2 regions of the Kitasatospora sp. Xyl93 genome follow, and region 2 is predicted to be linked to the other one. Evidence: riboswitches for the same ligand, from Rfam matches in the RefSeq annotation. Region 2 holds a riboswitch; the other holds the start of a gene.

Region 1 (15,804 bases), 1.8 Mb from region 2:
CCTCCCGGACCGTCTCCTCGGTGGTGTACCGCTCGACGATCAGGCGGACCCGCTCGATGGGGGCGAGGTGCTTGTGGACCACCGGGCGTTCCTCGCGGATGGTGACCTCCTCGACGGCCTCGGCGATGTCCTTCTCGGTGAGCGCGGCACGCTCGGCCTCGCTGACCGGCATCCGTTCGACCCGGACGCGCTCGCGGACCACCGGGACGCGGCGCTCGACCTGTTCGGTCGTCACGTACTTGCGCAGCTTCGCGGTGCCGAGGGTGTGCCACTCGGTGGTGATCTCCAGCCGCTCCTCGCGGCAGGTGATCTCGACCGGGCCGCTGGGAGCGGAGCCGGCGTTCGCGGCGGTGGTCGTGGTGGGGGCGGGCGCGGGGGCCGGCTGCGAGTGCGGCCTCGGCTCCATGGCCGGCGCCACGGACGGGGTGGTGGGCGGGGCGGTCGTGGAGGTGGCGGCCGAGGGAGTGCTGAGGGTCCGCATGTCGGCCTCCGGGGCGGTCCTGGTGGTGTCGGCGACGGTGGGGGCGGTGAGGGTCGGGGCGGTGGAGCCGGGCGCGGCGGCGGTGGGAACCGGGGTCCTGGCCGGGGCCGGCTCGGGCGAGCGCTCGGGGGTGTGGAAGGTGAGCGGCTTGGCCGGGGCCGCCGCGGTGGTGGTGGCGGCGGCTGCCGTGGTGCCGAAGTCGAGGTCGGGCTGCTTGGCGTGGCTGCCGTTCTCGCCGTTCGGGCGGCCGTCCATCGAGGTGTCGAGCCCGTAGTAGCGGTAGAGCTGGAGCTCCTGGGCGGGGGACAGGTGCTGGCCGACGCCGAAGTCCGGCGACTCCTTCACCAGCGACTTGTCGTACGGCACCCGGAGTTCCTCGCCGGAGAACTCGCTCGTGGTCAGTGGGACGAAGGCGTCCCGGCCGAAGATGCCGGTCCGGACCGCGGCCCACTCCGGCCGGCCGGTGGCGTCGTCCAGGTAGACCTCGTCGACCGTGCCGATCTTGTCTCCGTTGCGGTCGACGGCCTTGTGACCGATGAGGTCCCGTGGGTCGATGTCGGTCTGCACTCTTTCCTCCCGTGCGCTGAGCCTGCGGAAGTCCCGCAGAAAGGCGGCCGGAGCACCCGTGCCGGTCGCCACTTCACACCAAAAGCCATGAATCGGGCGGTCGCTACCCGGGTGCGCCCGGACGGGCGGCGCGCTGGACCGTCCGGGGGACGCGCGTAGACCCCGAGTGACCTGACGCACCCGTGATCGGAGGGCCTCCCGCTGGTACCCTGGGCGGCGACCGCAGAGCCCGCTCGGGAGAGTCTCCGACCGCGAAAACCGCTGGTCGGAGCGCCGAAGGAGCAACTCCTCCCCGGAATCTCTCAGGCATCCGTACCGTGTGGGGTAGGTCACTCTGGAAAGCAGGGCAGGAGTGTCGGCATGGGAGCCGGCGATCACCACCCTCACCGACGGTGCAAGCCGGCGGGGTGCCACAGCGCTCCGTGCGGGTGAAGCTCTCAGGTCCCGATGACAGAGGGGGAGGCCTGTCGGGTCCGCCCGCCCCGGTTCGTCCGCTGTGCGCAGCGGCGACGGCCGGCCGGCGTGCGTACCCCCGCCGGTCCGTGACCAGGAGGCCTCGACCACCATGAACGCCCAGCCGAACGCGGGACGCCCCACCAGCGCCTCGACCCTCACCGAGCTTGAGCTGGCCAGCCCCTTCGAGAACCGCCACATCGGCCCCGATGCCGCCGCGCAGGAGAAGATGCTGGCGTCCGTCGGCTACGGCTCGCTGGACGAGCTCGCGGCCACCGCGGTGCCCGAGGCGATCCGTTCCATCACCGCCCTGGACCTGCCCGCGGGCCGGACCGAGGCCCAGGTCCTCGCCGAGCTGCGCGAGCTGGCCGGCCGCAACCAGGTGCTCCAGCCGATGATCGGCCTGGGCTACTACGGCACCTTCACCCCGCCGGTCGTCCTGCGCAACGTCATGGAGAACCCGGCCTGGTACACCGCCTACACCCCGTACCAGCCGGAGATCTCGCAGGGCCGCCTGGAGGCGCTGCTCAACTTCCAGACCGTGGTCTCCGACCTGACCGGCCTGCCGACCTCCGGCTCCTCGCTGCTGGACGAGGGCACCGCGGCCGCCGAGGCGATGGCGCTGGCCCGCCGCGTCACCAAGGTCAAGGGCGGTGTCTTCCTGGTCGACGCCGAGACCCTGCCGCAGACCGTCGCGGTGATCAACACCCGCGCGGTGCCGACCGGCGTCGAGGTCGTCGTCGCCGACCTGTCCGAGGGCATCCCGGCCGAGATCGCCGAGCGCGGCGTCTTCGGCGTGCTGCTCCAGTACCCGGGCGCCACCGGCGTGGTCCGCGACCTCGCCCCGGTGATCGAGCAGGCGCACGGCCTGGGCGCGATCGTCGCCGTCGCCGCCGACCTGCTCGCGCTGACCCTGCTCAAGTCCCCGGGCTCGCTGGGCGCCGACATCGCCTGCGGCACCTCGCAGCGCTTCGGTGTCCCGATGGGCTTCGGCGGCCCGCACGCCGGCTACCTGTCGGTGCGCGCCGAGTACGCCCGCTCGCTGCCCGGCCGCCTGGTCGGCGTCTCCGTCGACGCCGACGGCAACCGCGCCTACCGCCTGGCGCTGCAGACCCGCGAGCAGCACATCCGCCGCGAGAAGGCCACCAGCAACATCTGCACCGCCCAGGTGCTGCTCGCCGTGATGGCCTCGATGTACGCCGTCTACCACGGCCCGGACGGCCTGGCCGACATCGCCCGCCGTACCCACCGCTACGCCGCCGCCCTCGCCGAGGGCCTGCGGGCCGGCGGCGTCGAGCTGCTGCACGGCGAGTTCTTCGACACCGTCACCGCCGTCGTCCCGGGCCGCGCCGCCGAGATCGCCGCCGCCGCCCGCGCCAACGGCATCAACCTGTACCAGGACGGCGAGGACCGGATCTCCGTCTCCACCGACGAGACCACCACCCGCGAGCACCTGGCCGGCGTCTGGGCCGCGTTCGGCGTCCCCGCCGTCGAGGTCGCCGAGGCCGCCGACGCGCTGCCCGCCGCGCTGCTGCGCGAGGACGAGTACCTGACCCACCCGGTCTTCCACAGCCACCGCTCGGAGACCGCCATGCTGCGCTACCTGCGCCGCCTGTCGGACCGGGACTACGCGCTGGACCGCGGCATGATCCCGCTGGGCTCCTGCACCATGAAGCTCAACGCGACCACCGAGATGGAGGCGGTGACCTGGCCGGAGTTCGGCCAGCTGCACCCCTTCGCGCCGATCGACCAGGCCCAGGGCTACCTGACCCTGATCCGCCAGCTGGAGCAGCAGCTGGCCGAGGTGACCGGCTACGACGCCGTGTCGATCCAGCCGAACGCGGGCTCGCAGGGCGAGCTTGCCGGCCTGCTGGCCGTGCGCGCCTACCACCACGCCAACGGCGACACCCAGCGCGAGGTCTGCCTGATCCCGTCCTCGGCGCACGGCACCAACGCGGCCTCCGCGGTGATGGCCGGCATGCGCGTGGTCGTGGTGAAGACCCTGGTCGACGGCGACGTGGACGTCGACGACCTGAAGGCCAAGATCGAGCAGCACCGCGACAACCTCGCCGTGCTGATGGTCACCTACCCGTCCACCCACGGCGTGTACGAGACCCAGATCACCGACATCTGCGCCCTGGTGCACGAGGCCGGCGGCCAGGTGTACGTGGACGGCGCCAACCTGAACGCCCTGGTCGGCCTCGCCAAGCCGGGCAAGTTCGGCGCGGACGTCTCGCACCTGAACCTGCACAAGACCTTCTGCATCCCGCACGGCGGTGGCGGCCCGGGCGTCGGCCCGGTCGCGGTGCGCGCCCACCTGGCGCCGTACCTGCCGAACCACCCGCTGCAGGAGGAGGCCGGCCCGGCCACCGGCGTCGGCCCGATCTCGGCCGCGCCGTGGGGCTCGGCGGCCATCCTGCCGATCTCCTGGGCGTACGTCCGGCTGATGGGCGGCGAGGGCCTCAAGCGTGCGACCCAGGTCGCGGTGCTGAACGCCAACTACATCGCCAAGCGCCTGGCGCCGCACTTCCCGGTGCTCTACACCGGCCCGGGCGGGCTGGTCGCGCACGAGTGCATCATCGACCTGCGCCCGCTGACCAAGGAGACGGGCGTGACGGTGGACGACATCGCCAAGCGCCTGATCGACTACGGCTTCCACGCGCCGACGATGTCGTTCCCGGTGGCCGGCACGCTGATGATCGAGCCGACCGAGTCCGAGGACCTGCACGAGATCGACCGGTTCTGCGACGCGATGATCACCATCCGGGCCGAGATCGACAAGGTCGGCTCGGGCGAGTGGGCGGCCGACGACAACCCGCTGCGCAACGCCCCGCACACCGCCGCCACGCTGGCCGGCGACTGGGCGCACGGCTACTCGCGGCAGGAGGCGGTCTTCCCGGCGGGTGTGAACCCGGCCGACAAGTACTGGCCGCCGGTGAGCCGGATCGACGGCGCGTACGGCGACCGCAATCTGGTCTGCTCCTGCCCGCCGCTGGACGAGTACGGCGTCTGACCGGACCGGGCTCCGGAGGTCCGGGTCGGACGGCAGGGCCCCGGCGGAGTTTCCGCCGGGGCCCTGCCCGTTTACGCCGGTCGAGTCGGCGGCTGCCCCCGCCGTCCGGACGGACCGGGTGGTCAGGCCGCGTGGGCGACGGGGCGGCGCGGGGCGATCACCCGGCCGTCGGGCAGCAGTTCCCCGGTGTCCTCGAACAGGACGACGCCGTTGCAGAGCAGGCTCCAGCCCTGCTCCGGGTGGCGGGCCACCGACGCGGCCGCCTCGCGGTCCTCGGACTCGGCCGACGGGCACTCAGGACGGTGCTGGCACATACGCGTACCCTCGCTTCGCTCTGCGATCCTCCCCGTGGTGCGGCGCCGGAGGTCGTACCGTCCGGAACCGCCGCGGTGGTCGGATCCTGTCCGCACGCCGGCCAGGTGTGGACCGGCGTTCAAGTGGGTAGGACAGGTGGTCCTTCCACGCTGGTTCCCAGTGTCGGCATCCTGCGACCCGCGCGCAGGGATTTCGTGACATGCGCCACAACTCCCGGGCAGAGATCACCCGTTCAGGTGGGGCCGACGGGAAAAGACGCACCAGTGGGTCAGCCGGGGCATGGTCCGATGGGGCCATGCCGGATGGCCCGTTCGGGTGGTCACCGATCGGATGAGGGTCTTCGGGGCGGGCCGGGAGGGTGCGCGGGCGGCCGCCGGCGTCGTCGGGAGGGTGCGCGGGCGCGGTCGAGGGCCGTCGGGCGGGTGGGCCCGGCGGCCCTCGGGGTCGTCGGCGGGTGTCAGGAGGAGCCCAGCAGCAGCGGCCGGGGGAGCGGGGCGCGGACGAGCAGCGGCAGCAGCTCGGCGGCCGGGTAGGCGCGGTGGGCGGTGACGCCGAGCGGGGCCGGGGCCAGCGGGATCAGCAGGTCGGCGGCCGGGCCGGCGTCGGGGCTGTGCAGCCACAGCGCCGTGGCGTACTGGCCGGGGAAGGTCAGCAGCCGGGGCTGCTGGCGGGTCCGGGAGCTCTGGGCGAGCTGCCAGGCCTCGCGCAGCGCCCGGACCGTCGAGTCGAGGTAGGGGCCGGCGGTGAAGTGGGAGAAGCTGTGGCCCTCGGCGCTCTGCACCACCTCGGCGGCGGCGGCCACCTCGGCGCCGTCCTTGATCAGGAAGCGCCAGCCGGTGCGGCGGGCGGCCGGCAGCTCCGGCCGCGGGCCGTCCAGGACGTGCACCGCGAGCGGGTGGGCGGGGAGCAGTGGGCCGGTCGGATGGCGCAGGGCTGCGGCGGCGGGCTGGCGCAGTGCGGTCTCCGAGTCGAGCGCGCCCAGGACCGCGCGCAGGGCGCTCGGTGGGGGCTGGGGGGGTTGCAGAGTCATGGCGGGTCCGCCTCTCCTAGCGAGATCGGCGTGCGAGTGCGGCATACCGGCGTGGCGGGCGACGCGTCCTCGATGACGGGGCCCGGCCGTGTCCGGTTGTGCAGGATCGCGGTGCCCGGCACGGTCGCCGCCGTCGACGTGGGGTTCGGAGCGGGGCGGGCCGGCCAGGGCGCTGTGCGAATTCGAACAGGTGCGCAGGGTGATCTGTTTATCACAGGCAGTGGTGCCGGGCAAGTCCACAGTTCCTCTGATTTTCCGTCAGATGCCTTGCAATGCAAGCCAGTACGCGCATTCGGGTATCGATCTTCGAGGTGGGCATGATGCTTGCACGGTCGGTCGACCGGGTGCTCGACGGGGTGGCTCTGGAGGAGGGGACCGTGGGCGAGAAGGTCGTGGCGACTCGGGCGGAACTGGCGGACCGGCAGCAGTACCGGCGCAAGCTCCACGCCTGTCTCGAAGCGCTCGGACGGATGCTCCAGGAGGACCGGTTCGACCGGCCGCGAGCCGTGGTGGGCCTGGAGATCGAGCTCAACCTGGCCGACGAGCAGGGCCTGCCGGCCATGAACAACGCGCAGGTGCTGAGCTCGATCGCCTCCAGCGACTTCCAGACCGAGCTGGGCCGGTTCAACATCGAGGTCAACATCACGCCGCACCGGCTCTGCGGGCACGTCTTCGAGGACCTGCGCGAGGAGATCGACACCGGGCTGCGCTACGCCGACCGGCGGGCGGCCGAGGTGGGCGCCCGGATCGTGATGGTGGGCATCCTGCCGACTCTGGAGCACGCCCACACCGGGCTGGACGCGATGAGCCACAACCAGCGGTACAGCCTGCTCAGCGACCAGATCCTGGCCGCCCGCGGGGAGGACATCGCACTGGACATCGAGGGGGTCGAGCACCTCCAGCTGGAGTCGATCACCATGGTGGCCGAGGCCGCCGCCACCTCGCTCCAACTGCACCTCCAGGTGACGCCGGAGCGGTTCTCCTCGGTCTGGAACGCGGCCCAGGCGATCTGCGGGCCGCAACTCGCGCTCGGCGCCAACTCGCCCTTCCTGTTCGGCCGGGAGCTGTGGCGGGAGACCCGTCCGGTGCTCTTCCAGCAGGCCTGCGACACCCGTACGGCGGAGCTCAAGGCGCAGGGCGTGCGCCCGATCACCTGGTTCGGCGAGCGCTGGGTGGACTCGGCGTACGACCTGTTCGAGGAGAACCTGAAGTACTTCCCCGCACTGCTGCCGATCTGCGACGACGAGGACCCGCTGAAGGTGCTGGCCTCCGGCGGCGCGCCCAGGCTCGCCGAGATGCGGCTGCACAACGGCACCATCTACCGCTGGAACCGCCCGGTGTACGACGTCGCGGGCGGGGTGGCGCACCTGCGGGTGGAGAACCGGGCGCTGCCGGCCGGGCCGACGGTCGCCGACACGCTGGCCAACGCCGCCTTCTACTACGGGCTGGTGCGGGTGCTCGCCGAGCAGCCCCGGCCGATCTGGACCCGGCTGCCGTTCGAGCGGGCGGACGAGAACTTCCAGCAGGGCGCCCGGTACGGCATCGACGCGGTGTTCCAGTGGCCGCGCCCCGGCCGGGCCGGGCGCGGCGGCGGGCTGCAGACCGTGTCCGCCGTCGACCTGGTGCTGAACGAGCTGCTGCCGATGGCCTACCAGGGCCTCGACGAGTGGGGTGTGGAGCCCGCCGACCGGGACCGCTACCTGGGCATCATCGAGCAGCGCTGCCTGCGCCGCACCAACGGCGCGTCCTGGCAGGCCGCGACCTTCCACCGGCTGCGCGAGCAGTACGGGATGGACCGGCCGGCCGCGCTCGCGGCGATGACCAGGCGCTACGCCGAGCACATGCGCGGCGGCGAGCCGGTGCACACCTGGCCGGTGGGCTGAGACCTCGCCGCCGGGGCGGTCCGGCGGCTGTGTCAGGATGATCGCTCCGGCGGTCGGCCGACGGCCGGAGCGACCGCCCGTCCGCTGGAGCCCCCGTGACCACCGTCCCGACCGCGCCGGAGACCGCGAAGCCCACCCGTCGGCTGTTCGGCGTGGAGCTGCTGATCGTCCTCGGCCTCTCCCTCGGGGCCAGCGGGATCAGTGCGCTGATCAGCTTCGCCGGCTCGCTCACCGAACCGCTCAAGCTCGGCCAGCAGGTCGCCACGCTGAACGGCTCGCGGGCGCCCGGGCGGCCCTGGCTGGACCTGGTGTGGCAGCTGTACTACGTCGGGCGCGGGCTGATGCCGGTGGTGCTGGTCGGCTACCTGCTGGTGCGCGAGGGGGTCGCGCTGCGGGTGCTGGGCTTCGACCTCGGGCAGAAGCTGCGGGACCTGGGGCGGGGCGCCGCCGTCGCGGCCGCGATCGGCGGGTCGGGGCTGGCGCTCTACCTGGCCTCGCAGGCGGCCGGGTACAACCTGACGGTGGCGCCGTCCGGGCTGCCGGACGTGTGGTGGCGGGTGCCGGTGCTGGTGCTGTCGGCCTGGCAGAACGCGATCCTGGAGGAGGTCGTCGTCCTCGGCTACCTGCTGCGCAGGGCCGGGCAGTTGGGGTGGTCCTGGCCGGCGGCGGTGGTGGCGAGTTCGGTGCTGCGCGGCTCGTACCACCTGTACCAGGGGGTCGGCGGGATGGTCGGCAACATGGTGATGGGCGCGGTGTTCTGCCTGCTGTACCGGCGCTGGGGGCGGGTGATGCCGCTGGTGGCGGCGCACGCGCTGATCGACACGGTGGCCTTCGTCGGGTACGCGCTGCTGGCCGGGCACGTCAGCTGGCTGCCGACCCCCTGAGCGCCTGCGCCCGGCCGTGCGGCGGCCGGGCGAGCAGCCGGTCGACGTGCCGGCGCTCCAGGCCCTGGCCGGGGTCGACGGGCAGCAGCAGGCGGTCCTGGCGCCAGTGGGAGCGGCGGACCAGCCGCGGCGGGATGACGTCGTCCACCCAGGCGAACGGCCGGCTCCCGGCGTAGCGCAGCAGCGGCGCCCACTTGGCGGCAGAGAACAGCTCCATCAGGGGGACGCGCGGGTCGCCGGGCTGCGGGACGTAGCCGGTGAAGGTGACCACCGGGAGCGGGTCCAGTCCGATCGCCGGGGCGATGTGGGTGTTGGCGTGCTCCTCCCAGGTCGTGGCCCAGACCAGGTCGTACGTTCCGGTGAGTTCGCGCAGCCAGGCGCCGTGCCGGGCGGACAGCAGGACGGTGTAGCCGAACAGGGTGTGGGCGTCGAACCCGGCGTCCGGGTGCGGGCAGACCGGGTTCAGGACGCCGTCGACGTCCAGGAACAGCAGTGGCTTCGGCACCGGTGGGCCCCCAGGGACGGTGGTGTTTCCTGACTGGTCGGACGCCCCGCGCGTACCTCCGGTTGCCCACGGGCGGGCGCACGCGGGGCGCGCGGGCGCTCAGGGGGCGGGCGCGGGCTCGTCGACGCGCACCGGTGCGTCCGCCGTGCTCCGACGGCTCAGCCGACGCACCTGCGGGTCCAGCAGGACGACCGCGCTGAGCACCAGGCAGGCGACGGCGCAGGCCCAGAGCGCGCCGGCCAGCCCGAGCGCCACGGCGGCGGGGCCGGCCAGCGCGGTGCCGACCGGGGCGAGCGAGTAGGAGCCGAGCTCGTCGTACGCGGTGACCCGGGAGAACATCTCCTCGGGTATCTCCTGCTGGAGCGCGACCATCCAGTTGACGCTGAAGACGGTGACGCCGACGCCGGACAGGAACATCGCTGCGACCAGCAGCGGCAGCGGCACCTCGGCGGCGAGGGCGAGGGCGGGCACGCCGAACAGGAAGACCCCCCAGTTGCCGACCAGCAGGATCCGGCGGGGCCGCCAGCGCGTCATCAGCAGGCCGGCGGCCACCAGGCCGACACCGTAGGCGGACATCGCCAGACCCCAGGCGCCCGCCCCGCCGAGCCGCTCCTTGGCGGCCGTCGGCCCGTACACCGACTCGACCGCGTTGACGCAGGCGACCAGGACGGAGAACTGGAGCACGATCACCCAGAGCCAGCGGCGGGAGGCGAACTCCCGCCAGCCCTCGCGAAGGTCGCGCAGCATGCTGGAGCCGGAGGGGGCGGGGGCCTTCTCCGGCTCCAGGAAGAAGCGGAGGGCGGCGGCGGCCAGGAAGCACAGGGCGTCCAGGGCGAGCACCCAGCCGGGGCCGACGGCGGCGGTGAGCGCGCCGCCGAGGGCGGCGCCGCCGATCTGGGAGGCGTTGAGACCCATCCGGAAGACCGCGAAGGCGCGGGCGGCGTGCTCCTGGGGGACGGCCTGCATGATCATGCCGCCGGAGGCGGGGGAGTAGAGGGCGTAGCCGGCCCCGCCGGCCGCGGAGAGGGCCAGCATCTGCCAGAGCCGGACGTCCCCGGTCAGCACCAGGGCGGCCAGGACGGCCTGGGAGACGCCGCTGAACACGTTGGCGGCGACCATGATCAGGTGGCGCGGCAGCCGGTCGGCGAGGGTGCCGCCCACGATCATGAGCAGCACGGTGGGGACCAGCCGGGCGGCGGTGACGTAGCCGACCTCGGTGGTGCTGCCGCCGGTGCCGAGCACGGCGAAGGCGGTCGCGATGGGGGCTCCGGCGTTGCCGAGGCCGCTGATCACGGTGGCGGCGGTCTGGATGCGGAAGTTGCGGCTCGCCCAGGCGAAGCGGCGTGGGGGCGGGGGTGGGGTCGGCACCCGGCGACTATGCCGTGGGGCCGTACGGGTGTCCATCCGCTTTTCCCACCGGGACGCCCGGAGGGTGGGGTTTCAGCCGGGGTGGCGCCGGCGTGGGCGGAGGTGGCCCGGGAGCCGGGCGGGGCGGCGCCGGAGTCAGCCGAGGTGGCCCCAGAGGAAGGTGAGGGTCCGGCGCCAGGCGATCCGGGCCTGGAGCGGGTCGTAGGTGCCGAGCAGGTTCTCGTCGTTCATGAAGGCGTGCCCGGCCGGGTAGAAGTGGACCTCCGGGCGGACATCGGTGGCCTCGCCGATCCGGATCGCCGCCTCGTCCACCGCGTCCATCGGGATCGAGCCGTCCAACTCGCCGAAGTGGCCCAGCACGTGGGCGGTCAGGCCGCGGTAGTCGAAGTCCGGGTCGGGTGGCAGGCCGTAGAACGGGACCACGGCGGCCACCTTGTCGCCGGCCCGGGCGGCCAGCAGCAGGGCGAAGCCGCCGCCCATGCAGAAGCCGACCGCGCCGACCGCGTCGCCGACCACGCCGTCCAGTGCGAGCAGGTGGTCGACCGCCCCGGCCAGGTCCTCCACCGCCCGGTCGACCGGGAGGTCGCGCTCGAAGCGGGCCGCCTCGGCGCCGTCGTGGGTGGTGGCGCCGCCGAACAGGTCGGGGGCCAGGACGGTGAAGCCCTCGGCGGCGAAGCGGTCGGCCACGTCGGCGATGTGCGAGGTGAGGCCCCACCACTCCTGGACCACCACCAGGCCCGGCCCGACGCCCTGCGGCGGGCGGGCCAGGTAGCCGTGCGCGGTGCGGCCGTTGCTCGGGAAGGTGACGTTCTGCCGGGAGCCGCCCTGTTCAGGCATGGCTTCCTCTCGGTGGTTCGGGCCGGGTACGGCGGGGGATCGGTGGGGCGGGCCCCGGGGGTGCTGCGCCGGGGGTGCTAGCCCATCTCCTCCAGGGCACGGCCCTTGGTCTCCTTGATGCAGAAGGCCACGAACGGGATGGAGAGCAGCGCGAAGGCCGCGTAGATGACGTACGTCGCGGACAGGTTCCAGTCGGCGAGGTCCGGGAAGCTGACGGTGATCGCCCAGTTGGCGATCCACTGCGCCGAGGCGGCGACGGACAGCGCCAGGGCGCGGATCCGGTTGGGGAACATCTCGCCGAGCAGCACCCAGACCACCACGCCCCAGGAGAACGCGAAGCAGAGCACGAAGACGTGCGCGGCGACCAGGGCGACGGTGGCGTGGGTGTCGTCCAGGGTCGCGGTGTCGCCGGTGCCGTGCCGGTAGGAGAACGCCCAGGCGGCGGTGCCCAGCGCGGCCGCCATGCCGATCGAGCCGGCCAGGGCGAGCGGCTTGCGCCCGATCCGGTCCACCAGGGCCATCGCGATCACCGTGCCGATCACGTTGATGATCGAGGTGGAGAGGCTGATCAGCAGCGAGTTGGACTCGTTGATGCCGACCGACTGCCACAGGAAGGACGAGTAGTAGAAGATCACGTTGATGCCGACGAACTGCTGGAACACCGAGGCGCCGATGCCGACCCAGACGATCGGCAGCAGGCCGAAGCGGCCGCCGAGCAGGTCGCCGAGCCGGGGCTTGCGGGCGGACTCCAGCACCGCGCGGATCTCCGCCACCCGGGCGTCCAGGTCGACCCCCTCGCCCTCGACCTCGACCAGCACCTTGCGAGCCTGCGCCTCGCGGTGGTCGGCGATCAGGAAGCGCGGCGACTCCGGGATGGCGAGCGCCATCAACCCGTAGACCAAGGCCGGGATGGCCTCGACGCCGAGCATCCACTGCCAGGCCTGGACGCCGCCGAGGTGGTTGGTGGACTCGCCGCCGGCGGCCTGGTTGAGCGCCCAGTTGGCGAGCTGGGAGACGGTGATGCCGAGCACGATCGCCATCTGCTGGAAGGAAGCGAGCCGGCCGCGGTACGCCGTCGGGGCGACCTCGGCGATGTAGGTCGGCGCGATCACCGAGGCGATGCCGATCGCGACGCCGCCGACCACGCGCCAGGTGGCGAGAACCTCGATGTTCGGCGGGAACATCGAGCCGATGCCGCTGGCCGCGAACAGTGCGGCGGCCAGCAGCATCGTGCGCACCCGGCCGAGGTGGTCGGCGAGCCGGCCGGCCATCACCGCGCCGGCCGCCGAACCCAGCAGCGCGATCGCCACCACGAAGGCGGTCGTGCCGTGGCCCACCGCGAAGTGCTTCTGGATGCCCGTCACGGCGCCGTTGATCACCGCGCTGTCGTAGCCGAACAGGAAACCGCCCATGGCGGCGGCCGCCGAGATGAACACCACGTGACCGAGGTGGGACTCGCCGGCCGCCGGTTGGCTGTTGACTGAGGACACGCGCGCTCCCGGGGTGGACGGGCCCGCTCTGACGCCGAGTGGGCAGGGCTCGTCTCACATTCGAGCAGCGCCGCCGCCGACCTGCCCGAGTTGGCGGCCGATCGGGTGATCCGGGGTCAGCCGGTGGTGCGCGACCGCTCGGTGCGCGGCCAGGGTGTGGCAGACACGCCTAGGCGGTGCGCCGTCGGTGACGGCGGAGCAACTGGGTACGGGCCGCGGCGTACTGGTCGCGGCCGCGCCCGCTGCCGTCGGCCCGCTCGGCGAGCCGGTCGGCGATCGCGTACTGCGCCTCGGCGGGCTTCTTGTCGTCGTACTTGAACTTGGCCCGCACCTCGTTCACCGTCAACCGGAGCGCGCGCAGCCCGGGCAGCTGCCGGGCCAGCTCGCCCTCGCCGGGCACCACCCGGACCTCCGGCGTCTCGGGCTGGAAGTGCGCCAGCTGACGGTTGAGGATCTCCGCCTTGCCGGCCGCCGACTCCACCACCTCGGCGGTGCAGTGGAAGTGGACCGAGGCGTAGTAGCTGGTGGGCGTGCCCGGGGCGCCGCGCCAGTGGCCCGGGGCGAAGGCATAGCCGTCGGTGACCGCGAGGGTGACCTGCGGATCGGCCCGGACGGCGGCGAGCAGCGGGTTGGGCGCGGCGAGGTGGAGCAGGACCTCGCCGCGGTCGACGTCCAGCAGGAAGTGGGTGGGGACGAGCACCGGCCCCTCCCCGGGGCGGCCGTTGGCGGCGAGCAGGCCGAAGTCCCGCCCCTCGGCCAGCCAGGCGCGCCACTCGGCCTCGTCGCCGCGGTCCCAGGATCGGATCAGCACGGGTGGGCCTCCCGTCAGCGGGGGTAGCCGCGCAGGTGCGCGGGGAGCGGGACGGTGGTGCCGGGGTGCGGCTCGGGGGTGCCGTGCACGGTGGTGACCGGGATCAGGCCGGACCAGTGCGGCAGGCCGACGTCCTCCGGATCGTCGTCGGCGCCGTCCTCGCGGGTCTTGGCCGAGACCTCGTCCAGCTCCAGCCGGATGACGGCGGTGGCGGCGAGCTCCTTGGCGTTGGCCGGACGGACCTCGGCGGAGCGCCCCGGCACCGCGTGGTCGACCAGCGCGGCGAGCGCGACGTCCAGCTCCTCGGGGTCGGTGACCTGGTACGCCGTGCCGTGGGCGACCACCGAGCGGAAGTTCACCGAGTGGTTGAACGCGGACTTGGTCAGCACCAGCGCGTCGACCTGGGTGACGGTGACACAGACCGGCATGCCCTGCTCGCCGGCGGCGTTGCGCAGCGGGCGGCTGCCGGTGGAACCGTGGACGTAGAGCCGGCTGCCGACCCGGGCGTAGATCGTCGGCAGGACCACGGGGGCGCCGTCGACGACGAAGCCGAGGTGGCAGATGTAGGCGCTGTCGAGGATGGCGTGGATCGCCTCCTGCTCCCAGGTGGCCCGGTCCCGGTAGCGGGTGGGGGTGGTCCTGGGTGTGCGGGAGTAGCTGGGCGAGCCTTCCGGGTTGGCTGACATGACATCCTCTATGTACTAGTGCATAATTTGCTTTGTGCTAGGAGACTATCCGCTGAAAGGGCGACGCGCCAGCGAAATCGCCGCCCACATCGAACAGGGCGTGAGCAGCGGACGGCTCGCCCCCGGAACCGCGCTGCCCCCGCTGCGCGACCTCGCCGCCGAACTGGGCGTCAACCCCAACACCGTCGCCGCCGCCTACCGGCTGCTGCGCGACCGCGGGGTGATCGAGACCGCCGGGCGCAAGGGCAGCCGCATCCTGCCCAGGCCCGCCCTCACCCCCCGCGACCAGATCCGCATCCCCGTCCCGCCGCACGCCCGCGACCTCTCCACCGGCAACCCCGACCCGGCCCTGCTGCCCGACCTCACCCCGGCGCTGGCGGCCGCCGCCGAGGCCGCGCGCACCGACCCGGTGCTGTACGGGCACGCCGCCGTCGACCCGCTGCTGCTCGCGCTCGCCCGCGCCTCCTTCGAGGCCGACGGGCTGCCCGGCGGCCCGATCGCCGTCGCCTCCGGCTCGCTGGACACCATCGAACGGATCCTCGGCGCCCGGCTGCGCCCCGGCGACGCGGTGGCCGTCGAGGACCCGGGCTGGGGCAGCCTGCTCGACCTGCTGCCGGCGCTGGGGCTGCGGCAGGTGCCCGTCCGGCTGGACGACGAGGGCCCGCTGCCGGACGCGCTGGCCGAGGCGCTGACCGAGGGCGTCCGCGCCGTGGTGGTCACCAGTCGGGCGCAGAATCCGACCGGGGCGGCGCTCACCGCGCGGCGGGCCGAGGCGCTGAAGGCCGTCCTGGCCGAGCACCCCGGGGTACTGCTGGTCGAGGACGACCACGGGCACGGCATGGTCGACCAGCCCTACCACTCGCTCGTCGGCGCCGAGACCCGGCACTGGGCGGTGGTGCGCTCGGCGGCCAAGGCGTACGGGCCCGACCTGCGGGTCTCGGTGGCGGTCGGCGACGAGGAGACGATCGGGCGGGTGGCCGGCCGGCTACGGCTGGGCGCCGGCTGGGTCAGCCACCTGCTGCAGCGCACCGTCGCGGAGCTGTGGCGCGGCGACGCCGCGCCGGCGGACCGGGTGGCCGCCGCGTACCGGGCCCGGCGGGACGCGCTGCTGGGCGAGCTGGCGGCCCGGGGGATCGCCGCGCACGGGCGGAGCGGACTGAACGTCTGGGTGCCGGTGCCGGACGAGACCTCGGTGCTGGCGGCGCTGGTGCAGCGCGGCTGGGTCGCGGCGCCCGGCGCGCGGTACCGGATCCAGTCGCCGCCCGGGCTGCGGTTCACCACGGCGCGGCTGGAGGCGGCGCAGGCGCGGGACCTGGCGGAGGACCTGGCGACGGTGCTGGGGACGGGTGGGGGTGGATCGCGGCTGGTGTGAGCCCCCGGGCCCCGGGGTCTGGGGGCTCGGGCCCGGGGCCTCGCGGCTCGGGGCCTGTGGGGTGGGTGGGGCAGGTGTTGCGGGTGTGAACCGCGGGCGGCATCCGGTC
Region 2 (15,804 bases):
CGGCCGAGTCCCGCGAGCACCACGAGCCGGTGACCTGCGTGGCGGCGCCGGTCGCGGGCAGCGGCGGGCGGACGGTCGCGGCCTGCGCGCTGAGCGCCCCGGCGAGCGAGGTACCGCCGGCCGAACTGGCCCGGATGGTGCCGGAACTGCTCTGCACCGCCGAGGCGATCTCGCTCGCGTACGGCGGCTCGCCTACTCCTCGCTGGTGCGAGAACCGTTGCGGTGCCAGGCCCGCGGGGCACGCCAGCCGTACTTCAGGGCGAGCATCCGCAGCCCGAAGGCGGTGAGCGCGGCGGCGGTGCCGGTCACCCCGGTGAGGCGGTCCGCGCCGATCAGCAGCGCGACCACGGTGGCGCCGACCAGGGCCGGGACGGCGTAGATCTCCCGGTCCCAGCGCAGCAGCGAGGGGATCTCCCCGGCCAGCACGTCGCGGATCACACCGCCGCCGGCCGCGGTCACCATGCCGAGCGCGATCGCCGCGACCGCGCCGAGCCCGAAGTCGTGCGCCTTGGCGGTGCCGGTCACGCAGAACAGCCCGAGCCCGAGCGCGTCCAGGGTCTGCACCGCCCGGTTGATCCGCTCGACCTCCGGGTGCAGGAAGAACACCACCAGCGCGGCGGCCAGCGGCGTCACGAAGTAGCCGAGGTTGGTGAACGCGGCGACCGGGGTGGCACCGATCACCAGGTCGCGCATCACCCCGCCGCCCAGGGCGGTGGCTTCCGCCAACACGCAGATCCCGAAGATGTCCATGTTCTTGCGGACGGCGAGCAGGCCCCCGGAGAGGGCGAAGACGAAGATGCCGACGAGGTCCAGCGACTGCTGCACGTCGGTCGGGAAGAGCTGGGATGTCACCGTCCATGTGTACCCGATCCGCACGGGTGCTCCGGACGCGTCGGGTGCGCCGGTGCCGCCCGCCGGATTCCGCTAGCCTCCGCCTGTGAAGCTCGTGAAGCCCCGGTCGGCACCCGAGCCGCCGGTCTCCCGCGCCACCGCGCGGCTCGGCTGGCTGGACGCGCTGCGCGGCGTCGCCGCCCTCGCCGTGGCCATGCACCACTTCGGGCTGCTCGACAAGATCCGGCACGCGGCCTGGGTGCCCCGGCAGCTGGACCTCGGCCTCTTCGGCGTGATGCTGTTCTTCCTGGTCAGCGGGTACATCGTCCCGGCCTCGCTGGAACGGCGCGGCGACGTCCGGGCGTTCTGGACCGGACGGTTCTTCCGCCTCTACCCGGCGGTGGCCGTCGCGGTGGGGGCGAGCCTGCTGGTGCTGCCCCGCGGCGACCAGGTCGTCCAGGACTTCGCCTTCGACCACCCGGCGCTGTCGTTCGCCGCCAACGGCCTGCTGCTCCAGGACCTGCTGGGGGTGCCCGGCGCGCTCGGGGTGATGTGGTCGCTCACCTACGAGATGGTCTTCTACTACTTCGTCTCGGCGCTCTTCGTCCGGGGCTGGCACCGGCACAGCGCGCCGATCACGATCGGCTTCGCGTCCGTCGCCCTGGTGCTGGGCGCCTGGCTGCCGATCGGCGGCATCTCGGTGGACCCGGCGGCCACCGGGAACCTGGTCGCGGCCGCCGGGATCGTGGTGCTGACGGCGATGGCCTGCATCGCCACCGCCCGCCCGGACCTGACCCGTTGGGGCGCGCTGCTGCTCGGCGGCCTGGGCCTGGTCCTGATCACGGTGAACAACCGGACCACCGGCTTCGAGACCATGCTGATCTTCGCGACCATGTTCGCCGGCACCGTGCTGTACCGGCTGGAGCACGGGCAGCTCGACCGGCTCCCGGCCCTGTTCTGCTGCGCCTTCGTGGTCGTCACCGGCGTCACGGTCGGCTACCTGTACAACCGCGGCACGGCGCTGTGGCACACCTGGACGCCCTCGTGGCAGTCCTTCTCGTCGGCCTACCTGGCCGCCTGGGCGCTGTTCGCGGCGGCCGTGCTGCTGCGCCGCCGCCGCTTCCCGCGCTGGCTCGGCGGGCTCGGCACGATCAGCTTCTCGGTCTACCTGCTGCACGGCCCGCTGATGTTCCTCCTCGCCCGGCTGCTCCGGAGCCACCCGCCGGTCGTCGGGCCGAAGAGGCAGGCCGCGCTCACCCTCGGCTACCTCGGGGCGCTGGTGGTGCTCGGGTACCTCTCCTACCGGCTGGTCGAGATCCCCTTCCAGAAGCTCGGCCGCAAGGCGGTCGCGGCGCTGGACCGGCGCTTCCCGGCGCCCGCCCCGGCGCCGCTCGCCGCCCCGGGCACGCGCGAGCCGGAGCCGGCCGGCGGCGCCTGACCCGCGGACCGACGCACCGAGGCCGCCCACCCCACGAGCGGGGCGGGCGGCCTCCTGCGTACCGGCTGGACCTCAGACCGTGGCGCTCTCCGGAGCGTTCTCGGGGAAGTGGCAAGCCACCTGGTGCCCGGTCTCCAGCGCCGTCAGCGGCGGTTCCTGGCTCGCGCACACGTCCTGCGCCTTCCAGCACCGGGTGCGGAAGCGGCAGCCGCTGGGCGGGTTGATCGGCGAGGGGACGTCGCCCTTGAGCAGGATCCGCTCGCGGCCCGCGCGCTGGCGGCGGCGCGGGTCCGGGACGGGCACGGCGGACATCAGCGCGTTGGTGTACGGGTGCATCGGGCTGCGGTAGAGCGAGTTCCGGTCGGCGATCTCCACGATCTTGCCGAGGTACATCACCGCGACCCGGTCCGAGACGTGCCGGACCACCGAGAGGTCGTGCGCGATGATCAGGTAGGTCAGCCCGAGCTCCTGCTGGAGGTCGTCCAGCAGGTTGACGACCTGCGCCTGGATCGAGACGTCCAGCGCGGAGACCGGCTCGTCCGCGACGATCATCTTCGGCTTGAGCGCGAGCGCCCGGGCGATGCCGATGCGCTGGCGCTGGCCGCCGGAGAACTCGTGCGGGTAGCGGTTGTAGTGCTCGGGGCTGAGCCCGCACAGCTCCAGCAGTTCCTGGACGGCCTTCTTGAGCCCGCCGGCCGGCACCGCGTCCTGGAGCTTGAACGGCGCGCCGACGATGGTGCCGACGGTGTGCCGGGGGTTCAGCGAGGAGTACGGGTCCTGGAAGATCATCTGGATGTCGCGGCGCAGCGGCCGCATCGCCCCGACGCCCAGGTGGGTGATGTCGGTGCCCTCGAACTCGATGGTCCCGCCGGTCGGCTCGTCGAGCCGGGTGACCAGTCGGCCCATGGTCGACTTGCCGCAGCCGGACTCGCCCACGACGCCCAGCGTCTCACCGGCGTTGACCGTGAAGTCGATGCCGTCGACGGCCCGCACCGCGCCGGTCTGGCGCATCAGCAGCCCGCTGCGGATCGGGAAGTGCCGGGTCAGGCCGGCCACCTTCAGCAGCGGTTCGCGGCCGGGGGCGGCTGCCGGCGACGGGGTCGCCGCCGCCTGAGTGTCCGTCATCGGTTCTCTCCAGAAAGGTGGTACGAGGCCGGGCTCACAGCCGGGGCGCGATCTCTTCGGCGAAGATGCGGTGCCGCTCTGCGGCCGCCAGGTGGCAGGCCGCGAAGTGTCCGGAGGCGGCCTCGGTCAGCACCGGGACCTCGCTCGTGGAACGCCCGTCGGTCAGGGCGGCGTACGGGCAGCGCGGGTGGAAGGCGCAGCCGGACGGCACGTTGATCAGGCTGGGCGGGGTGCCCTTGACCGGCACCAGCCGGTCCTGGAGCTCCCGGTCCAGTCGCGGCATCGAGCCCAGCAGGCCCCAGGTGTACGGGTGCTCGGGCGAGTCGAAGAGGGTCTCGGCCGGGCCGCGCTCGACGCACTTGCCGCCGTACATGACCAGGATGTCGTCGGCCAGTTCGGCGACCACCCCGAGGTCGTGGGTGATGATGATGACGGCGGAGCCGAACTCCTCCTGCAGGTCGCGGATGAGGTCCAGGATCTGCGCCTGGACGGTGACGTCCAGGGCGGTGGTGGGCTCGTCGGCGATCAGCAGCGAGGGGTCGTTGACCAGGGCCATGGCGATCATCGCGCGCTGGCGCATGCCGCCGGAGAACTGGTGCGGGTAGTCGTCCACCCGGCGGTCGGGCTGCGGGATGCCGACCCGGTCGAGCATCTCGATCGCGCGGGCCCGGGCCTGCTTCTTGGTGGCCTCCGGGTGGTGCACCCGGTACGCCTCGACGATCTGCTGCCCCACCGTGTAGTAGGGGTGCATCGCGGTCAGCGGGTCCTGGAAGATCATCGCCAGCTCGCGGCCGCGCAGTTGGCGCACCCGGTCCGGGCCGGCCGCGATCAGGTCCTCGCCGTTCAGCCGGATCTCGCCGCTGATCCGGGCCCGCTTGGAGCGGTGCAGGCCCATGATGCCCAGCGAGGTGACGGACTTGCCGGAGCCGGACTCGCCGACGATGCCGAGGGTGCGGCCCTTGTGCAGGTCGAAGCTGACCCCGTCCACCGAGCGGACCAGGCCGTCGTCGGTGTCGAAGTGGATCCGCAGGTCCCGCACGGAGAGGAAGGGCTCGCCGGACGGGGTCCGCGCGGCGTCCGCCGGGTTCTTCTGGAGGTCGGTCACGAGAGCCTCACCCGGGGGTCGACGAGCGCGTACAGGAGGTCGACCACGAGGTTGCAGACGACGATGAAGAAGGCGGCGAGCAGGGTGACGCCGAGGATCTTGGGCAGGTCGTTGTCGGAGATCGCCTGGACGGCGAACTGGCCGACGCCCTGGAGCGAGAAGACCTGCTCGGTGATCAGCGCGCCGCCGAGCAGCAGGCCGAGGTCCATGCCGAAGATCGTGACGATCGGGGTGAGCGCGGCGCGCAGCCCGTGCCGGGCGACGACCTTGCGCTCGACCAGGCCCTTGGCCCGGGCGGTGCGGATGTAGTCCTCGCTCATGGTCTCCAGCATCCCGGCGCGGGTGAGCCGGGCGTAGAGCGCGGAGTAGAGGAAGGCCAGCGAGATCCACGGCAGGATCAGGTTGCGGGCCCACATCAGCGGGTTCTCCGTGAAGTCCACGTACTGCAGGTTGTCCAGGATCGGCCACTCGTAGCTGAACAGCGTGAGCAGCAGCGCGCCGGTGAAGAAGACCGGCAGCGAGACGCCGGCGAGCGCGACGCCCATGGAGAGCCGGTCGAAGATCGAGCGCGGCTTCAGGGCGGAGACGACGCCGGTGGCGACGCCGGAGACCAGCCAGAGCACGGCCGCGCCGGCGGCGAGCGAGATGGTCGTCGGGATCCGCTTGGAGAGCTCGGGCCAGACCTCGAGGTGGTTCTTGAAGGAGTAGCCGAAGCAGGGCACGTGGCAGGTGGCCGGTTCCGGCCCGAAGTTGTACTCGGCGCCGGCGACCAGGCCCTTGAGGAACTTCCAGTACTGGGCGTACAGCGGCTGGTCGAGGCCGAGGTTCTGCTTGACCGCCGCGATCGTCTCGGGGGACGGGCTCTTCCCGATGAACTGGGCGGCCAGTTGGTCGGCCGTCTCGCCGGCGAGGCGCGGCAGCAGGAAGAAGATCGCGAAGGTGACCGCGCTGACGACCAGCAGCAGAATCACGGCCGCGAAGGTCCTGCGGATGATGTAGGCAAACACAGTAGGGCGGCTCCGGCGGCCCGCCGCCGTCCGGGATCCTCCGGACGGCGGCGGGCGCCGCTGCCTTCACCTGCCTTCAGGGATGCGAGCCAGGCTCTTACTTGGTGGTGCCGATGTTCAGGTAGTCGTACTCACCCGAGAACGCCGAGGTGGAGACCAGGTTGGTGGCGTTGGACGGGCGGTACAGGAAGACCTTGAAGTAGGTGAGCGGGACGTAGACCGCCTGCTCCATGGTCTTCTTGTCGATGTCGGCGTAGATCTTCTCGCGGCCCTTCTGGTCCGGGTTGACCGCCGCGTCGTCGATCAGCTTGTTGACCGCCGGGTCGTCCAGCTGGGCGAGGTTGTTGTTGCCGGTCTCCTTGACCGCGCGGCCGTCGACGATCTGCTGGAGGAAGCCGTAGCCGGTCGGCCAGTCGGCGCCCCACTGCATCATCATCAGGCCGATGTTGTGGTCGGCGGTGAACTTCGGCGAACCGGCGTTGTCCGTCAGGTACTTGGACTGCGGGTACTGCTGGATCTCGGCGGTGATGCCGATCTTCTTCAGCGCGGCCTGGATCGAGGTCGCGGCGGCGATCTCGGTGGCGCGCTCGGTGCGGGCCGAGATGACGGTGTTGAAGCCGCCCTCCTTGCCGCACGCCTTCAGGTGCTCCTTGGCCTTGGCCTCGTCGCCCTTGTTGTCCTTGGTCTCGTACAGGTTGAAGTCCTGGTGGCCCGGGACGTCCGGCGGGAGCACCGTGTTGGCGATCTGGCCGCGGATCGGGCCGCCCTGGGCGGTCTGCACCGAGACCTTGTCGATCGCGAACTGGACGGCCTTGCGGCACTCGACGTTGTCGAACGGCGCGAGCTTGGAGTTGATCGCCATGTAGACCAGGCGACCGCCGTAGGCGTTGTCGGTGTTGGCCTTCAGCTTCGGGTCCTGCAGGATCTGCGCCTGGGTCTGCGGGTCGACGCCGGCGCCCACCAGGTCGACCTGGGCGTTGCCGGCCAGCAGGTCCTTGTCGATGGTGGCCTGGTCGATGTTGAACCGGAGCACGATCTTGTCCGCGAGCTGCTTGCGGATCGGGTCGGTGCTCTTGTCCCAGTTGGTGTTCGGCACCAGGACGGCCTGCTTGCCGTCCTCGTAGGACTCGAACTTGTAGGCGCCCGAGGACATGACGTGCTTGACGTACTCGGCGCCGTTGTCCTTCGCCTGCGGGACCGGCGCGGTCTGCGGGGCGCTGACCAGGTAGTCGAAGTCCGCGAACGGGTGCTGGAGGTGGAAGACCACCGTGGTGTCGTCCGGCGTCTCGATCGAGTTCAGGCCGCCGGCCTTGTCCTTGTACGGACCCTCGTACGGCGTCGGGTTGTCGACCAGCAGGTTGCGGAAGTACGTCGGGCCGTTGGTGAGCACGTCCGTGTAGTTGGAGCGCTCGACGGCGTACTTGACGTCCTTCGAGGTGATCGGGGTGCCGTCGTCGTACTTCAGGCCGGCCCGCAGCTTGTACGTCCAGGTCAGGCCGTCCGCGCTCGGCTGGCCCATCGACTCGGCGAGGTCCGGGACGAGCTTGTTGCCCTCCTCGCCCGGCGCCGGGTTGAAGGTGGTCAGCGCGCGGGAGTACAGCCGCGAGAAGTTGTAGATGTACGCGTAGTACGTGTTGCCCGGGTCGAGCGAGTCCGGGGTGCCCTTCATCTCGTAGGTCACCGTCCCGCCCTTCTTGTCCGAGGCGTTGACGATGCTCTTGGTGGCCGCGTTGGCGCCGCCCCCGGCGGCGCCGGAGGCCGAGGAGGAGCCGCCGCTCTTCGACGAGCTGGTGCAACCGGTCACGACCAGGACCGCGGCGGCGGCCGCAGCGGTCAGGGCGACGGTACGGGACCTACGCATGGGTGAGATCAACCCCTTGGGGAAGTGGAGGCGGTGGAGGGTCCTGACGCAGGGTCATGTGATGACTCGGGGTCAGTGGATGACGCTGGGTCAGTTGCTCTTGGGATCGAGGGCGTCGCGCAGGCCGTCGCCGAGCAGGTTGAAGGCGAGCACGGTGACGAAGATCGCCAGCCCGGGGACCACCATGTACTGGGGGTCCACCTGGTAGTACCGGATGGCGTCCTGGAGCATCCCGCCCCAGGAGGCCTGCGGGGGTTGGATGCCGACGCCGAGGAAGCTCAGCCCGGCCTCGAAGAGGATGTTGGTCGGGATCAGCAGGGTCGAGTAGACCAGGATCGGACCGACCAGGTTGGGCAGCAGTTCCTTGAACAGGATGAACGGGCCGCGCGCCCCGAGGCTGCGGGCCGCGTGGACGAACTCCCGTTCGCGCAGCGAGAGCGTCTGGCCGCGCACGATCCGGCCCATGTAGGGCCAGTTGAAGAAGCCGATCACGAAGATCAGCACCATGATGTGCAGCGGCAGGCCGTGCAGGCCGAACGCGCCGCCCTGCAGCGAGGTGGAGATCGCGATGGCGAAGAGCAGCAGCGGGAAGGCCAGGAAGACGTCCATCACCCGGCTGATCAGGGTGTCCACCCAGCCGCCGTAGTAGCCGGCCATGATGCCGAGCACGGTGCCGATGGTGTTGGACAGCACGGTCGCGCCGAAGGCGACCAGCAGGGAGACCCAGGAGCCCTCGATGACGCGGGTGAGCAGGTCGCGGCCCTGCAGGGGGTCGACGCCGAGCGGGTGCTCCCAGCTCATGCCGCCCCAGTCGCCGAACGGCAGGCCACCGAGGTCGGCGTCCAGCAGGTCCTGGTGGAGGGCGTCCGGGTCCAGCCCGAACAACGACTCGATCGGCTTGGCCAGCACGGCGAGCAGGATCAGCAGGATCACCACGACGCCGCCGACGACGGCGGCCTTGTCCCGCTTGAAGCGGGTCCAGGCGATCTGACCGAGGGAGCGGCCCTCGATCTTCTTGGCCGGGCTTGCGGCGGCGGGTGCCTCCGGATCGTTCCCGGCGGTGGTCACGGATGCGGTCATGGTCAGTAGGTCCCCTCGCCGACGGTGGCCGGCCCACGGGTGCCGGTCGCCGGCTTCGGCGGTGCGGCTGCGGACGTGCGGAAGTGCTTAGGAGGAGCGGGTGTTGACGGCAGTGCTTCGTGCACAGGCACTGCCACCACGCGGGATGGGCGTCGCGTGGCCGGGCTGTCGGCGTGCGCGCTCACCTTTGTGGGGTTCCAGCACGCGCGGTGCGTTGCGCAGAACTCTCTGCCATCCGAACTGGCTTGCGCCAGCCCTGACAACCGACAGATGCCCAACTGTGATCTGCGCGCATGCACCTTCCCGATCTTCGGCATACACCTCTTCACATGGCTGTAACTGCCATGTCAAGATGACCGGGCCGCACATCCGGAAATTCGTCCGGAAAGCATCGAAGCCGACTTGACGGACAATCAAGTCGGCTTCGCGGGAATGGGTTTCGGGAATCAGCGCCCGGGGTAGCCGGGCCACGGCCGCTGCGGCGACGGCTGCTGCCAGCCCGGCGCCGGCGGCTGGGTGCCGTACGCGTAGCCCGGCATCGACTGCCCGGGGTACGGCGGCGGGGGCACCGGCGGGTACGGACCGGTCGGCGGGCGGCCCGACTCCCGGTCGAAGAACGGCCGGGCGTTGGCGCGCATCCACAGCGCCACCGGGTCGTACTCGTCCGACATCGCCACCGTGGACACCGCCAGCCCCTCCGGGGCCACCGCGATGGCGCGCCGCATCAGCGCCCGCACCGCCTCCACCGCCGGCGGCGAGCTCTCGTACAGGTCGAGGCCGATCGCCAGGTACGGCTCCCCCACCGCGGGCTGCACCCAGGCCCGGCGCAGCGCACGTACCGCGCGCACCTCGCCGGCCTGCCGCTCCAGCAGCGCGAAGAACGGCTGGGCGTTCAGCTGCGGCTCGCTCAGCTTCAACGGCCCGGCCGGCAGCCGGTCCAGGCCCGCGGCGACCCGCCGCAGGTCCGCCCACGGCACCCCGACGCCCCCGCCGGGCGCGTGCGGGTTGAGCCACAGGCCCCAGCGGGTGCGGTACAGCGAGGCCGCGATCTCCCGGCCGGAGATGACCTCGTGGGCCCGTGCCCAGCCGGAGGAGGTCAGTTGTTCGGGCGAGGTGACGGCCGGCGCGTAGCCGTGGCCGCTGATCTCCATGTTCCCGTACTGCGCGTCCGGGCTGCCCGGCGTGCCGTGCCACAGCAGCATCCAGACCCGGCCGTCCGCCAGCGCGTGCAGCAGCCGCTCGTACGCGTCGTAGCGCTCCGGCGCGACATCGCCCAGGGCGCGCTCCAACGCGCCGGGATCAGCTCCCGGGCGCCCGGCGGCCGGTGCCTGGCCCCAGGCCCCCGGCACACCGCCCGCTCCCGTTCCCGCACTCATGCGCCCACCTCGCCGCGCCTCTTTCCCTCAACCCGCCGGCCCGTCGGCCGTCTGCACGCACCCTATGGCGCGGCACCGGCCACCGCCACGGCGACGTGCCTCTGATACGAACCCGCTCACGCCCGCGTATAGAAGGGCAGTACCCGGGTGAGCAGCCACTCGACCACCGGGTCGTCGGCGAGGTCGAGCAGTACGAGGTGGACGCCGCCGGGCAGCGGCGCGGTTCCCAGCGCTCGGCCGAGCGCGTCGTTCACCGCGGCCGGATCGGCCGGCGCCGCCGGGTCCAACTGGACGCCCACGAACATCACGGTCGGCTCGCCCTCGATGCTGGCCAGCGCCCTGCGGGCGGTCAGCACCCCCGGCAGCGCCGAGAGTTCGGCCCGGCAGGCGGCCAGGAAGTGCTCCGGGTTCTCGCCCGGCACCGGCTCGCGCAGCGCCACCCGCCCGCCGGTCGGCGCCGGGTCGCCGGCGGCGTCCCAGCGGTCCTCGCGGGGGCCGCGGCGCAGCTCGGCGACGCCCTGCGGCGGGACCGGCAGGCCCACCGCCGCTTCCGGGTTCACCGCGATGCCCACGCCCAGCGGCAGCCCGCGGGCGAACTCCCACACCGGCGCGATCGCGAAGGCCATCCCGGGCGCCTGCTGGAGGAACACCTCCTGCGAGGAGAACACCGGCACGTACGGGTCGCCGCCCAGCTCGATCGTCGGCAGGTCCAGCGACTGCCCCTGCGGGTCGCCGCCGGCCGGCAGCGGCACCCACACCTGGCTGCGCGCCAGCACCTCGATCACCCGCGGCGTCGCGCCCGGGTCGCCCAGGGCCGCGGTCAGCACCTGCTCCAGCTCGTTGGCCGGCCAGGAGCCGCCCGCAGGCGCCTCCTCCGGTCCGCCCCACCCCTGCTGCTGCTCCACCGGGTACCCCATGCGCCGCCGATTCCGCCCTCTGCCGTTCGGCCGCCCTCTGCTGCGCCGACGCGCAGCAGTCTAGAGGCGCGCGGGGGCGGGGTCAGGACTCGTGTTCGGGTCCCGCGCGGTGTGACCGGGTCCCCCCTCCCCTCGTCGTCCCGGACGTGCCATGATGTGCGCGTCCGACGGCATGCGCCGCGGGCCCCCACAACTCCATACCGGCCGCTCGAACCCGCGCGGGAGAGCCCGGAGTGCCGTTCAGGCACAGCCGGCGCCGAAGGAGCAAGTCCTCCCCGGAATCTCTCAGGCACCCCTACCGCACGGGTTAGGCACATCTGGAAAGCGGCGCCCGGCCCTGTCGTGCGCCCACCCACGGTGCAAGCCGCCATGCTGTCCCCCAAGCTGGAAACAGCTGCGGGCAGGTGGGCGGTGAAGCTCTCAGGTTCGACGACAGATGGGGAGACCCACGCCGCCGCATGCCCGCGCGCAGGGTCGGCCCCCGAGCGGGTCCGGTCCGGTGCGCGCACCCCTGAGTGCCCCGACCGAGGAGTTCCTGGCCATGTCGTCCCTCCGCCTGACCGCGCTCGACGCGCTGCACCGCGCCCTCGGCGCGACCATGACCGACTTCGCCGGCTGGGACATGCCGCTGCGCTACGGCAGCGAGCGCGAGGAGCACCTCGCGGTCCGCACCAAGGCCGGCCTGTTCGACCTCTCGCACATGGGCGAGATCACCGTCACCGGCCCGCAGGCCGGCGAGATGCTGGACCACGCGCTGGTCGGCTTCGTCTCCGCGCTGGGCGTGCTGCGCGCCCGCTACACCATGATCTGCGCCGAGGACGGCGGCATCCTGGACGACCTGATCGTCTACCGCCTGCGCGAGGACGCCTTCCTGGTCGTCGCCAACGCCTCCAACGCCCAGCTGGTCCTCGACGAGCTGATCGCCCGCGCCAAGGGCTTCGACGCCGTCGTCACCGACGACCGCGACACCTACGCGCTGATCGCCGTCCAGGGCCCGGAGGCCACCGCCATCCTGGCGAAGACCACCGACGCCGACCTGCCCGGCCTGAAGTACTACGCGATCCTCCCGGCCCAGGTGGCCGGCCGCGACGTGCTGCTCGCCCGCACCGGCTACACCGGCGAGGACGGCTTCGAGATCTTCTGCCACCCGGTCGACGCCGAGCCGGTCTGGCAGGCGCTGACCGCCGCGGGCGAGGGCCACGGCCTGGTCCCGTGCGGCCTGTCCTGCCGCGACACGCTGCGCCTGGAGGCCGGAATGCCGCTGTACGGGCACGAGCTGTCCACCGACCTCACCCCGTTCGACGCCGGCCTGGGCCGGGTCGTCCGCTTCGACAAGACCACCAACGAGGGCGCGTTCGTCGGCCGCAAGGCGCTGGAGCAGGCCGCCGCCGCGGCCGAGACCAACCCGCCGAAGGTGCTGGTCGGCCTCGTCTCCGAGGGCAAGCGGGTGCCGCGCGCCGAGTACACCGTGGTCTCCGCCGACGGCGAGCCGATCGGCCGGATCACCTCGGGCGCGCCGTCCCCGACGCTGGGGCAGCCGATCGCGATGGCCTACGTCGACGCCGCCCACGCCGCCCCCGGCACCACCGTCGCGGTGGACGTGCGCGGCAAGCACGAGCCCGTCCAGGTCGTCGCGCTGCCGTTCTACAAGCGCGCCCGCTGAGCCCCCGCCGAGCCCCGGTTTTCCCCATACACGCACGTCGCGGCCGTCCGCGCGGCGGCCCGCTTCGTCGTACCCGCTTCCCATCCTGGAGAATGACGCCATGAGCAACCCCCAGCACCTGCAGTACACCAAGGAGCACGAGTGGCTGACCGCCGCGGACGCGGAGGGTGTCTCCACGGTCGGCATCACCGCGCACGCCGCCGACGCGCTCGGTGACATCGTCTACGTGCAGCTCCCCGAGGTCGGTGACACCGTGACCGCCGGCGAGACCTGCGGCGAGCTGGAGTCCACCAAGTCGGTCAGCGACCTGTACTCCCCGGTGACCGGCGAGGTCACCGAGGTCAACCAGGACGTCCTGGACGACAACGCCCTGGTCAACAGCGCCCCGTTCGAGGGCGGCTGGCTGTTCAAGGTGCGCGTCGAGGCCACCGACGAGCTGCTCAGCGCCGACGAGTACGACGCGCTCACCAACCCCCAGGGCTGATCCGCCTGCCAGGGGCGGTCGCGCGGCGGCCGCCCCGCCCCGGCCCCTTTCCCTCCTCCTCCCGGGAAGACCACACCATGACGGTTCTCAACCAGTCCCTGCACGCCCTCGACCCGGAGATCGCCGCCGCGGTCGACGCCGAGCTGCACCGCCAGCAGACCACCCTGGAGATGATCGCCTCCGAGAACTTCGCCCCGGTGGCGGTCATGGAGGCCCAGGGCTCGGTGCTCACCAACAAGTACGCGGAGGGCTACCCCGGCCGCCGCTACTACGGCGGCTGCGAGCACGTCGACGTGGTCGAGCAGATCGCGATCGACCGCATCAAGGCGCTGTTCGGCGCCGAGCACGCCAACGTCCAGCCGCACTCCGGCGCGCAGGCCAACGCCGCCGCGATGTTCGCGCTGATCCAGCCGGGCGACACCATCCTGGGCCTGTCGCTGGCCCACGGCGGTCACCTGACCCACGGCATGAAGATCAACTTCTCCGGCAAGCTCTACGACGTGGCCGCGTACCACGTGGACGAGAAGACCGGCCAGGTCGACATGGCCGAGGTCGAGCGCCTCGCCAAGGAGCACCAGCCGAAGCTGATCATCGCCGGCTGGTCGGCCTACCCGCGCCAGCTCGACTTCGCCGCGTTCCGCCGGATCGCCGACGAGGTCGGCGCGCTGCTCATGGTGGACATGGCGCACTTCGCCGGCCTGGTGGCCGCCGGGCTGCACCCGAACCCGGTGCCGTACGCGGACGTGGTCACCACCACCACCCACAAGACCCTGGGCGGCCCGCGCGGCGGCGTCATCCTGTCCAAGGCCGAGTACGCCAAGAAGATCAACTCCGCGGTCTTCCCCGGCCAGCAGGGCGGCCCGCTGGAGCACGTGATCGCCGGCAAGGCGGTCGCCTTCAAGGTCGCGGCCTCGGAGGAGTTCAAGGAGCGCCAGCAGCGCACCCTGGACGGCGCCCGCATCCTCGCCGAGCGCCTGCTCCAGGCCGACGTGGCCGAGGCCGGCGCCTCCGTGCTCTCCGGCGGCACCGACGTCCACCTGGTGCTGGTCGACCTGCGCAACAGCCAGCTCGACGGCCAGCAGGCCGAGGACCGGCTGCACGAGGTCGGCATCACCGTCAACCGCAACGCGATCCCGAACGACCCCCGCCCGCCGATGGTCACCTCGGGCCTGCGCATCGGCACCCCGGCCCTGGCCACCCGCGGCTTCCAGGCCGAGGACTTCCGCGAGGTCGCCGACATCATCGCCGAGGCGCTCAAGCCCGCCTTCGACGAGACCGTCGCCGACGCCCTGAAGGCCCGGGTCGCCGCCCTGGCCGAGAAGTACCCGCTGTACCCGAACCTCTGATCACCGCGGTGATCCTTCGGGCGGGGTGACGGGCCTCACCCCTCCGGCGTACCTGGCACCCCGGGGCACCGCGCACACTGGACTGTGCGCGCGGTGCCCCGTCCCGTGTCGGCCCCTCCCTGCCCGCAAGTCCTTCCACGAGACCAGACAAGGACGTCCCCCGTGGCCATCAGCGTCTTCGACCTCTTCTCCATCGGCATCGGCCCGTCGAGCTCCCACACCGTGGGCCCGATGCGCGCCGCCCGGATGTTCGCCCGCCGACTGCGCTCCGAAGGCCTGCTGGACCGCGTGACGGGCGTGCGCGCCGAGCTGTACGGCTCGCTCGGCGCCACCGGCCACGGCCACGGCACCCCGAAGGCCGTCCTGCTGGGCCTGGAGGACAACTCGCCCCGCACCGTCGACGTCGACCAGGCCGACAAGGACGTCGAGCGGATCATCGCCGAGAAGCGGCTCAGCCTGCTCGGCGAGCACCCCGTCGACTTCGACCCGGACACCCAGCTGGTGCTGCACCGCCGCCGCTCGCTGCCGTACCACGCCAACGGGATGACCCTGTGGGCGTACGCGGCGGACGGCTCCACCCTGCTGGAGAAGACCTACTACTCGGTCGGCGGCGGCTTCGTGGTGGACGAGGACGCGATCGGCGCGGACCGGGTCAAGCCCGACGACACCGTGCTGAAGTACCCCTTCCGCACCGGCGACGAGCTGCTGCGGCTCAGCCGGGAGACCGGGCTGTCGATCTCCGCCCTGATGCTGGAGAACGAGAAGGCCTGGCGCAGCGAGGAGGAGATCCGGACCGGGCTGCTGGAGATCTGGTCCGTGATGCAGGAGTGCGTGCGGGCCGGCATGTCCCGCGAGGGCATCCTGCCGGGCGGCCTCAAGGTCCGCCGCCGGGCGGCCGCGGGCGCCCGGGCGCTGCGCGCCGAGGGCATCGGGCCGGCCAACGCGATGGAGTGGGTGACCCTCTACGCGATGGCCGTCAACGAGGAGAACGCCTCCGGGCGGCGGGTGGTCACCGCGCCGACCAACGGCGCGGCGGGCATCATCCCGGCCGTCCTGCACTACTACCTGAACTTCATCCCGGGCGCCGACGACGACGGCATCGTCCGCTTCCTGCTCGCGGCCGGCGCCATCGGCATGCTGTTCAAGGAGAACGCCTCCATCTCCGGCGCCGAGGTCGGCTGCCAGGGCGAGGTCGGCTCCGCCTGCTCGATGGCCGCGGGCGGCCTCGCCGAGGTCCTCGGCGGCACCCCCGAGCAGGTCGAGAACGCCGCCGAGATCGGCATCGAGCACAACCTCGGCCTCACCTGCGACCCGGTCGGCGGCCTGGTCCAGATCCCCTGCATCGAGCGCAACGGCATGGCCTCGGTCAAGGCCGTCACGGCGGCCCGGATGGCGCTGCGCGGCGACGGCCGGCACCACGTCTCGCTGGACAAGGCGATCAAGACGATGAAGGAGACCGGCGCCGACATGAAGATCAAGTACAAGGAGACCTCGCGCGGCGGCCTCGCCGTGAACGTCATCGAGTGCTGATTCCGGCACATCGAGTGCTGATCCCGGCATTCTGAAGGCCC

What was found. A riboswitch is a leader RNA that binds a small molecule or an ion and turns the genes downstream of it on or off. The one in region 2 is predicted to bind glycine.
Region 1: it holds a riboswitch for glycine, as region 2 does, so the genes downstream of both, gcvP (aminomethyl-transferring glycine dehydrogenase) here and gcvT (glycine cleavage system aminomethyltransferase GcvT) in region 2, are expected to answer to the same signal.

Annotation. Positions count from the first base shown of each region.
Region 1 covers NZ_AP029185.1:7,094,989-7,110,792, forward strand. Annotated here, with positions in the region: gene ACZ5GH_RS30785 (PRC and DUF2382 domain-containing protein) at 1-1,048, opposite strand, end outside; glycine riboswitch at 1,273-1,376, shown strand; glycine riboswitch at 1,378-1,509, shown strand; gene gcvP (aminomethyl-transferring glycine dehydrogenase) at 1,614-4,514, shown strand; gene ACZ5GH_RS30795 (DUF5999 family protein) at 4,637-4,828, opposite strand; gene ACZ5GH_RS30800 (hypothetical protein) at 5,287-5,859, opposite strand; gene ACZ5GH_RS30805 (glutamate--cysteine ligase) at 6,237-7,742, shown strand; gene ACZ5GH_RS30810 (CPBP family intramembrane glutamic endopeptidase) at 7,838-8,626, shown strand; gene ACZ5GH_RS30815 (HAD domain-containing protein) at 8,604-9,131, opposite strand; gene ACZ5GH_RS30820 (MFS transporter) at 9,231-10,499, opposite strand; gene ACZ5GH_RS30825 (dienelactone hydrolase family protein) at 10,635-11,336, opposite strand; gene ACZ5GH_RS30830 (sugar porter family MFS transporter) at 11,414-12,826, opposite strand; gene ACZ5GH_RS30835 (FMN-binding negative transcriptional regulator) at 12,996-13,637, opposite strand; gene ACZ5GH_RS30840 (pyridoxamine 5'-phosphate oxidase family protein) at 13,652-14,323, opposite strand; gene ACZ5GH_RS30845 (aminotransferase class I/II-fold pyridoxal phosphate-dependent enzyme) at 14,358-15,695, shown strand.
Region 2 covers NZ_AP029185.1:5,264,561-5,280,364, reverse strand. Annotated here, with positions in the region: gene ACZ5GH_RS23535 (IclR family transcriptional regulator) at 1-287, shown strand, start outside; gene ACZ5GH_RS23530 (trimeric intracellular cation channel family protein) at 193-852, opposite strand; gene ACZ5GH_RS23525 (acyltransferase family protein) at 938-2,269, shown strand; gene ACZ5GH_RS23520 (ABC transporter ATP-binding protein) at 2,342-3,394, opposite strand; gene ACZ5GH_RS23515 (ABC transporter ATP-binding protein) at 3,429-4,499, opposite strand; gene ACZ5GH_RS23510 (ABC transporter permease) at 4,496-5,506, opposite strand; gene ACZ5GH_RS23505 (ABC transporter substrate-binding protein) at 5,604-7,367, opposite strand; gene ACZ5GH_RS23500 (ABC transporter permease) at 7,458-8,447, opposite strand; gene ACZ5GH_RS23495 (enhanced serine sensitivity protein SseB C-terminal domain-containing protein) at 8,894-9,823, opposite strand; gene ACZ5GH_RS23490 (enhanced serine sensitivity protein SseB C-terminal domain-containing protein) at 9,940-10,740, opposite strand; glycine riboswitch at 10,950-11,051, shown strand; gene gcvT (glycine cleavage system aminomethyltransferase GcvT) at 11,282-12,403, shown strand; gene gcvH (glycine cleavage system protein GcvH) at 12,504-12,887, shown strand; gene glyA (serine hydroxymethyltransferase) at 12,965-14,233, shown strand; gene ACZ5GH_RS23470 (L-serine ammonia-lyase) at 14,396-15,763, shown strand.